2 regions of the Marinobacter sp. Hex_13 genome follow, and region 2 is predicted to be linked to the other one. Evidence: riboswitches for the same ligand, from Rfam matches in the RefSeq annotation. Region 2 holds a riboswitch; the other holds the start of a gene.
What was found. A riboswitch is a leader RNA that binds a small molecule or an ion and turns the genes downstream of it on or off. The one in region 2 is predicted to bind cobalamin.

Region 1: linked by a shared signal. The riboswitch ahead of AXW11_RS19890 (TonB-dependent receptor plug domain-containing protein) and the one ahead of AXW11_RS11825 (ribonucleoside-diphosphate reductase subunit alpha) in region 2 are both predicted to bind cobalamin.

What each region holds. Positions count from the first base shown of each region.
Region 1 is NZ_LSMM01000088.1:8,722-12,134, forward strand. Features, by position in the region: gene AXW11_RS19890 (TonB-dependent receptor plug domain-containing protein) at 1-1,703, opposite strand, end outside; cobalamin riboswitch at 1,949-2,149, opposite strand; gene cobD (threonine-phosphate decarboxylase CobD) at 2,197-3,216, opposite strand; gene AXW11_RS19900 (cob(I)yrinic acid a,c-diamide adenosyltransferase) at 3,245-3,413, opposite strand, start outside.
Region 2 is NZ_LSMM01000045.1:21,046-24,458, forward strand. Features, by position in the region: gene AXW11_RS11825 (ribonucleoside-diphosphate reductase subunit alpha) at 1-1,369, opposite strand, end outside; cobalamin riboswitch at 1,480-1,673, opposite strand; gene AXW11_RS11830 (DUF3047 domain-containing protein) at 1,799-2,533, shown strand; gene nhaB (sodium/proton antiporter NhaB) at 2,520-3,413, opposite strand, start outside.

The DNA.
Region 1 (3,413 bases), on a different contig from region 2:
GTCAGCATTGCGGTGCGGCCAGCGGCTATGTAAGCACTTCCATCAAAGCGCTGCGCCGTGGCGTATTCTCTGTCCAGCACGTTGTCGACCGTCAGATTGGTGGTCCAATGGCTGTCGATTTCCCACTTTGCCCGCAGGTCCCAAGTGACAAAGCCGGCGAGGCGCTCTTCGTTTTCGGCATCGTCGTAACGATACCCCTGGCCCTTGACGGTGGTTCCCAACGACACTCGGCCGAAGTCCCGATCCAGATCCACCCGGAACTGTTTCGCGCTACGGCGACGAATTCTATTGTCGGTCTCACGGTCGCGGGGGTCGGTTACCGAGGCCCCAGCCTGCACGGTCCATTCGTCCAATTCCAGGCCAGCACTCAGCTCAACCCCCCTGATGCGTGCTTCGTTAACATTGAATGGTGCGAACCGACCGTCCCTAAAGACAAATACAATCAGATCATCAGCGTCTGTCTGATAGATCGCGGCATCCCAGAACCAACGGGCGTAATTTCCGCCAATACCAAGCTCCACGCTACCTGCGGTTTCCGGTTGAAGATCCGCATTGCCGAAGTTCGGGAAGTAGAGGTCATTGAACGTGGGCGCCCGGAAAGATGTGCTGTAGCTCACCCTTACTCTATGGTTGCGATCCATATCGACACCCATGGCGATCGCACCGGTTTCCTCACGACCAAAAGCCTCGTTATCGTCGGCGCGCAAACTCAACTGAAAGTCCGTCGGACCGAAATTCAGCAGGGCCTGACCAAAAACAGCGGCGTTGGTGCGGCTGGTTTCGTCAAAGTCGGTGGTGCTGTCTACTTCATCCATCAAGAGTTCACCGCCCAAGATGTACTCATGGCGGCCGATACTGATCTGGTTCTCCCAACGGGCACTGCGGGTTTTGGTGTCGAAGGTGCTGTCACCAAATTCGTCCCGTGTATCCTGCTCATCAATGGATTCGGCTAACAGGATACGGCTCCGCCAATAGTCGCTGATCGGCGCGTCCAGACGAACACCAACGGTTTGGATAGCAAAATCTGTATCACCGCCCTCGAACTCGGTATTGCCCTGGGCACGCATGAGGACAACGCCGGCTTCCCCACCGGAGTCGAACTGGTGAGCAACGGACGCCAGGGCTGAGGTGTTACGAAAGCCCTTGTCTTCGCCCCCTTCAACGATGGCCGTGCCGTCAGTTTCCAGATGGCTTGCGCTCAGACTGTATGTCATCCGGCCTTCAGTACCGGCCGTCCCGGCCACATACTCCTGGGTATTGAAGTTGCCACCGCCGGCCTGAACCCATCCCTCGCGGCCCTTTTCGGCGCTGTGGGTAAAGGCCTGGATAACGCCGCCCACGGCATCGGCCCCGTACAGGTTACTGCGGGAACCCCGAACAATTTCTACCCTTTCCACCATTTGCGGCGGGAAATACTGCCAGGCAGCACTACCACTGGTGGCCGAGCGCAAACGAATGCCGTCCACCAGGAAAACCGTGGATTCGCTGCCGGTACCCCGGGTGTAGACACTGGTGTTCTTACCGAACGAGCCGTTGCTGGTGATATCAATGCCGGGTTGGCCCATCAGCAGCTCGTCGAACGTTTGAGGCTGCAAGCGTTCGATCGCCTCTTCATCGATCACCGTGACCGATGAGTCACTTTCGCCCCGGGTCTTCGGACCAAGCGTGGCCGTAACAACAATGGGGTCAAGTGCCGAGACCATTATGTCTTCGTCGGCTAGCGCACTGGAAACTGGCAGGAACACAAGGGGGAGGCCGGAAAACAGGACCGGCAAAGACTTCGGACAACTCATAATCAACACTCGCTGGCAAACCACGCGCACCCGCGTGATGGTTATTGTGTTGCGGAGTTTGAGTATGAGATTGGGGAGGCAGGATACGAGTCAGAGTACGGGTGTGAGACCGACGCAACTCTCCCACCGCCGTCGCCCTCCGCAACTTCCGGTGTGTATTCAGGCCGGTCTCCGGGCTTGCGAGTGGATCAGCCGATGGGCCGGTCCGGGGCAATCACCTTCCCATGCATGACGCACAGTGGCTTTTTCGATTGCCTTTAGCTCACTTACCGTTGCGGGGGCAGCGTCGGACTTTAACCGACTTCCCGTTTTACGCTTTCCGGCGGGGATACCGCAAAAAAGCGTTACCTGAACACGGTGTTCATCGAATCGGGCGCCAAACTAGCAGCCCTTATGTGCTAAATCAATACAGATGGCTTAAATACAGTGCCTGCTCTAACCGGGTCCATTCCGGTTCCGAACCGGGCAATCCAAACCGTAATGCGGCAGGGTTCTCAAACTCCCGAACGAGGATTCCTCGCCGTGCGAGCTCGCCTGCAATGTCCGCCGCCTGGCCATGCCGAACGTATCGAAAGAGCACCGTTCCTGCGGCTCCTTCAATGCCATGCCGCGACAGGCAGTCCGCCAACCGCTGGCTTTCACTGTGCAGCCGCTCCATCGTCGCGGCCTGCCACTGAGCGTCCGCCAGCGCCTGGCCCATGATAAATCGCGCGGGGCCACTGATTGACCAGGGCCCGATCATTGCGCCCAATCGGCGAATAATATCCGGGTCTCCCACCGCAGCTCCGGCCCTCAGGCCCGCCAGGCCGAAAAACTTACCCAGGGATCTCATGACGATAAGACCGGGTCTGTCGGTCGCATACCCGACACTGAGTTCCGGAGTGGCATCGACGAACGCCTCGTCTACAATCAGCCACCCACCACGACGTTGAAGCCGCTGATGCCAGCTCAGCAACCGGTCCGGATCAACAACCTGGCCAGTGGGATTATTTGGATTGATCCACACCAGCACGTCCAGCTCGTCCAGCCAACTTTCGTCATCGTCCTCTCGCTGGTCGTTGCCAATCTCGATCACCCGATGGCCGGCAACAGCCCAGTTGTGACCATGCTCCTGGTACCCCGGAGAGGGCACACCTACCCGGCACGGCTTTCGTATACGGGGCAAGTGCATGATTGCCGCCTGGCTGCCGGCCAAGGCCATACAAGCAGCGGCGTCCGGCGCACCTACCCATTGCCTGATGAGTTGCTCCAGGCCATCGTCAGGGTCCGGCAGGCGGCGCCAGACCTCTTCCGGGATCGCCGGAACCGGCCACCCACTCGGATTGATACCGGTGGACAGGTCCAGCCATTGATCCAGCGGAATCGCCCACTTCTTCGCGGCGGCGCGTAACCGGCCACCATGTTCCAGCGGCGACAAATTCACGCTTCAGTACCCTGGTCGCGGGCCAGCATTATTCACCCGGCACCCAAAGCACATCGTCCTTACCCTGGTTGTTGGCGTGTCTGGCAAGAACGAACAACAAATCGGACAGCCGGTTCATGTATTCCAGCACCAACCGGCTGATGTCCTGCTCTTCCTGTAGCTGAGCAATGATGCGCTCAGCACGCCGCGTTACCGTG
Region 2 (3,413 bases):
GACGCTCATCGCCGGTGTTCTTGCGTAGCTCCAGGAACTCCTCAATATCCAGGTGCCAGCTTTCCAGGTAAGCGCACACGGCGCCCTTGCGCTTGCCGCCCTGATTCACCGCCACCGCCGTGTCGTTCACCACTTTCAGGAATGGCACCACACCCTGGCTGCTGCCGTTGGTACCCTTGATGTGGGAGCCCAAAGCCCTGACTGGCGTCCAGTCGTTACCCAGGCCGCCGGCCCACTTGGACAGCATGGCGTTGTCACGGATGGCACCATAGATACCCTCCAGATCATCCTGAACGGTGGTGAGGTAGCAGGATGAAAGCTGGGAATGTCGGGTACCACTGTTGAACAGGGTTGGCGTGGAGGCCATGTAGTCGAAGGACGACAACAGATCGTAGAACTCGATGGCCCGGGCATTGGGGTCATCTTCCTGCAACGCCAGGCCCATGGACACGCGCATGAAGAAGACCTGGGGCAATTCCAGCCGGTCACCTTTCCAGTTGAGGAAATAGCGGTCGTAAAGGGTCTGCAGGCCGAGGAAACCAAACTGGTGGTCCCGCTCCGGCTTGAGGGCAGCACCCAGCCGCTCCAGGTCAAACGCCGCCATGGCTTCGTCGAGCAGTTCGTAGTGGATACCCTGCTCAATGAAGGTGCTCAGGGCCTGCGGGTATATTTCCGCCAGCGGCAAACTTAGGGGCAGGCTCAAGGCGGCCGCGGTTTCCAGCCTGAGTTGTTCCAGCAGCAGACGAGCGGTTACGGCACTGTAGTCCGGTTCCTGCTCGATGCGGCCGCGGGCGGTCATGATCAACGCAGACAGCACCTCTTCCTCAGCGATACCGTCGTACAGGTTCCGCAGCGCCCCTTCCACCAGGGACTCGCCATCGATGCCCTCCAATTCCTGGCTGGCACGCTCCACCTGGACTTTCATCAGCCCCAGATCCAGCGGCGCGACCTCACCGTTGGCTTTTTTCACCGTGAGCGTGGGATGGGCCTCCACCGGCGCCAGGCTGGCCCGCTCCTGGGCATGAGCCTCCCGGTAGAGCACATAGGCGCGGGCCACTTTCTGCTCCTCCGCCCGCATCAGCGCCAGTTCCACCTGGTCCTGGATATCTTCAATGTGCACCTTGCCGCCGGCTTTCAAGCGTCGGCTGATGGCCTGCATGACCTGATGGGTAACCTGTTCCACGGAATCGTGGATACGGGCCGAGCCTGCCGCTTCATCGCCTTCGACGGCAAGAAACGCTTTGGTCACGGCAACACTGATTTTGCTGACATCGAATCCAACCAGGGCGCCATTACGTTTAATAACCTGTAGGGAGGCGGTGCTGGTTGAGGCAGATTGGCCGGGCTCGGCCAGGATGGCAGTGGACATGTCGGTTCTCCTGAGTACGCGTTTATGCCAAGACCTTCGCGTACGCAGGGGCGAGCATTGCTCTGAACAGAGACAACGCAAAACCGATCTGCTCACCTTGATACGCGAAGGTGCAGTTGTATTCCCTGGCAGGTCTTCGGACTCAGGGGCGTGAACCTGTTGGCTCGGCCTTGCGTGGCGACTTCCCGGCATTCGCCAGTGTCTTTATGCCACGCTCGTTCCCCAATACCGCTGCGCGTCAGTTCCGGAGTCTCACCGGATTCCCGGTACCACGATCATCGTGATGAGGGCGATCTGTGATTGATCAGCCTTTGATCACTATATCTGGTACTAAGCCAAGGATATAAACACTATATAGACTAAGATAAATCGCAACAAGGCACTTTTTCGACGGTTACCGGTCAGTAAACGAACCCATAGGAGCATCCCATGACACCGCTACCGAGATACCTGACGGCCGCCCTCGCACTTTCGTTGATGGCCGCTTCGGCCCAGGCTGACAGCACGGAAAACTCACTGATCACCGCGTTTTCGACCATAACGTCCCTGGAAGATGGCTGGGAACCGATGGAGTTTCCGAAGATAGACCGCCACAGTCGCTATCAGTTGACCGACGACGACGGCGAGCAGGTGGTCAAGGCCACCACGGACAACAGCGCCTCCGGGCTGATAGCCAGGGTGTCCGTCGAACCCGGGGATTCATTGATCCTGCGCTGGCGGTGGAAAGTGTCGAACGTCTATGAGCAGGGAAACGCCCGTAAAAAGGAGGGCGATGACTACCCTGCGCGAATCTACGTGGCCTTTGAGTTCGAGCCGGACGAAGCCGGCTTTTTCGAGCGCGCCAAACGCAAGACCGTGGAAGTGGTGTTCGGGGAGGAACTGCCGGGCAATGCGCTGAACTACATCTGGGCCAACCGGCTGCCGGTTGGCGAAATCATTGCCAACCCGTTCACCGATACCACGATGATGGTCGCCGTGAACTCCGGCGTCACCAACACTGGCGAATGGGTCACGGTAGAACGGGATATCGTTGCGGACTACCGCAAGGCCTTTGACCGCGAGCCACCGAAGCTGGTGGGCGTCGCCATCATGTCGGATTCCGACAACACCGGAGCATCTGCCACCGCCTGGTATGGCGATGTCAGCTTGGTCAAACCAGATTGATGACGCAAAACAGGCCCACCGCACCCATCACGATGGTATAGGGAAACGCCATCACAACCATCCGCCCGTAGGACAATCGCACCAGCGGAGCGATTGCAGACGTCAGCAGGAACAGAAACGCGGCCTGGCCGTTGGGGGTAGCCACACTGGGCAGGTTGGTGCCGGTATTGATGGCGATGGCCAGCTCCTGAAAATGCTCGTAGTCGATACTGCCGGCGTCCAGCGCCTGTTTGATTTCACTGATATAAACGGTGGCTACAAACACATTGTCGCTGATCATCGACAACAGCCCATTGGCAATAAAGAACATGCCCGGCTGCTGGTCCTGCGGCAGGCTGAGCACAAAATCGATGATCGGCTTGAACAGGTGTTGCTCGTGAATCACCGCGACGATGGCGAAAAACACCACCAACAACGAGGTAAATGGCAGCGACTCCTGGAAGGCCTTGCCGATCTGGTGCTCATCGGTAACGCCAGTGAACGAGGTGATCAGGATAATCACCAGAAGACCGATCAATCCCACCTCTGCCAAGTGAAATGCCAGCCCAACAACCAGCACCAGGGCCGCCATTGCCTGCACCCACAGAGCAGCCTGGTCGGCTTTCGTGCGCTTGGTGCGCTCGTTGTCAGCAAACTCTTCCAGTACCTGGCGGACAGGCTTGGGCAGCCGGGCGCCATACCCAAACCAGCGCAGCTTTTCCAACAGCCAGCAGGTGGTCAGGCCGGCCACCAGCACCGGCAGACTCACCGGCGCCATGCGCAGGAAGAAACTGACAAAGTCCCACCCTACTACCTTGGCGATCAGCAGGTTCTGGGGCTCGCCCACCATGGTGGACACTCCCCCCAAGGCCGTTCCAATGGCGCCGTGCATCAGCAGGCT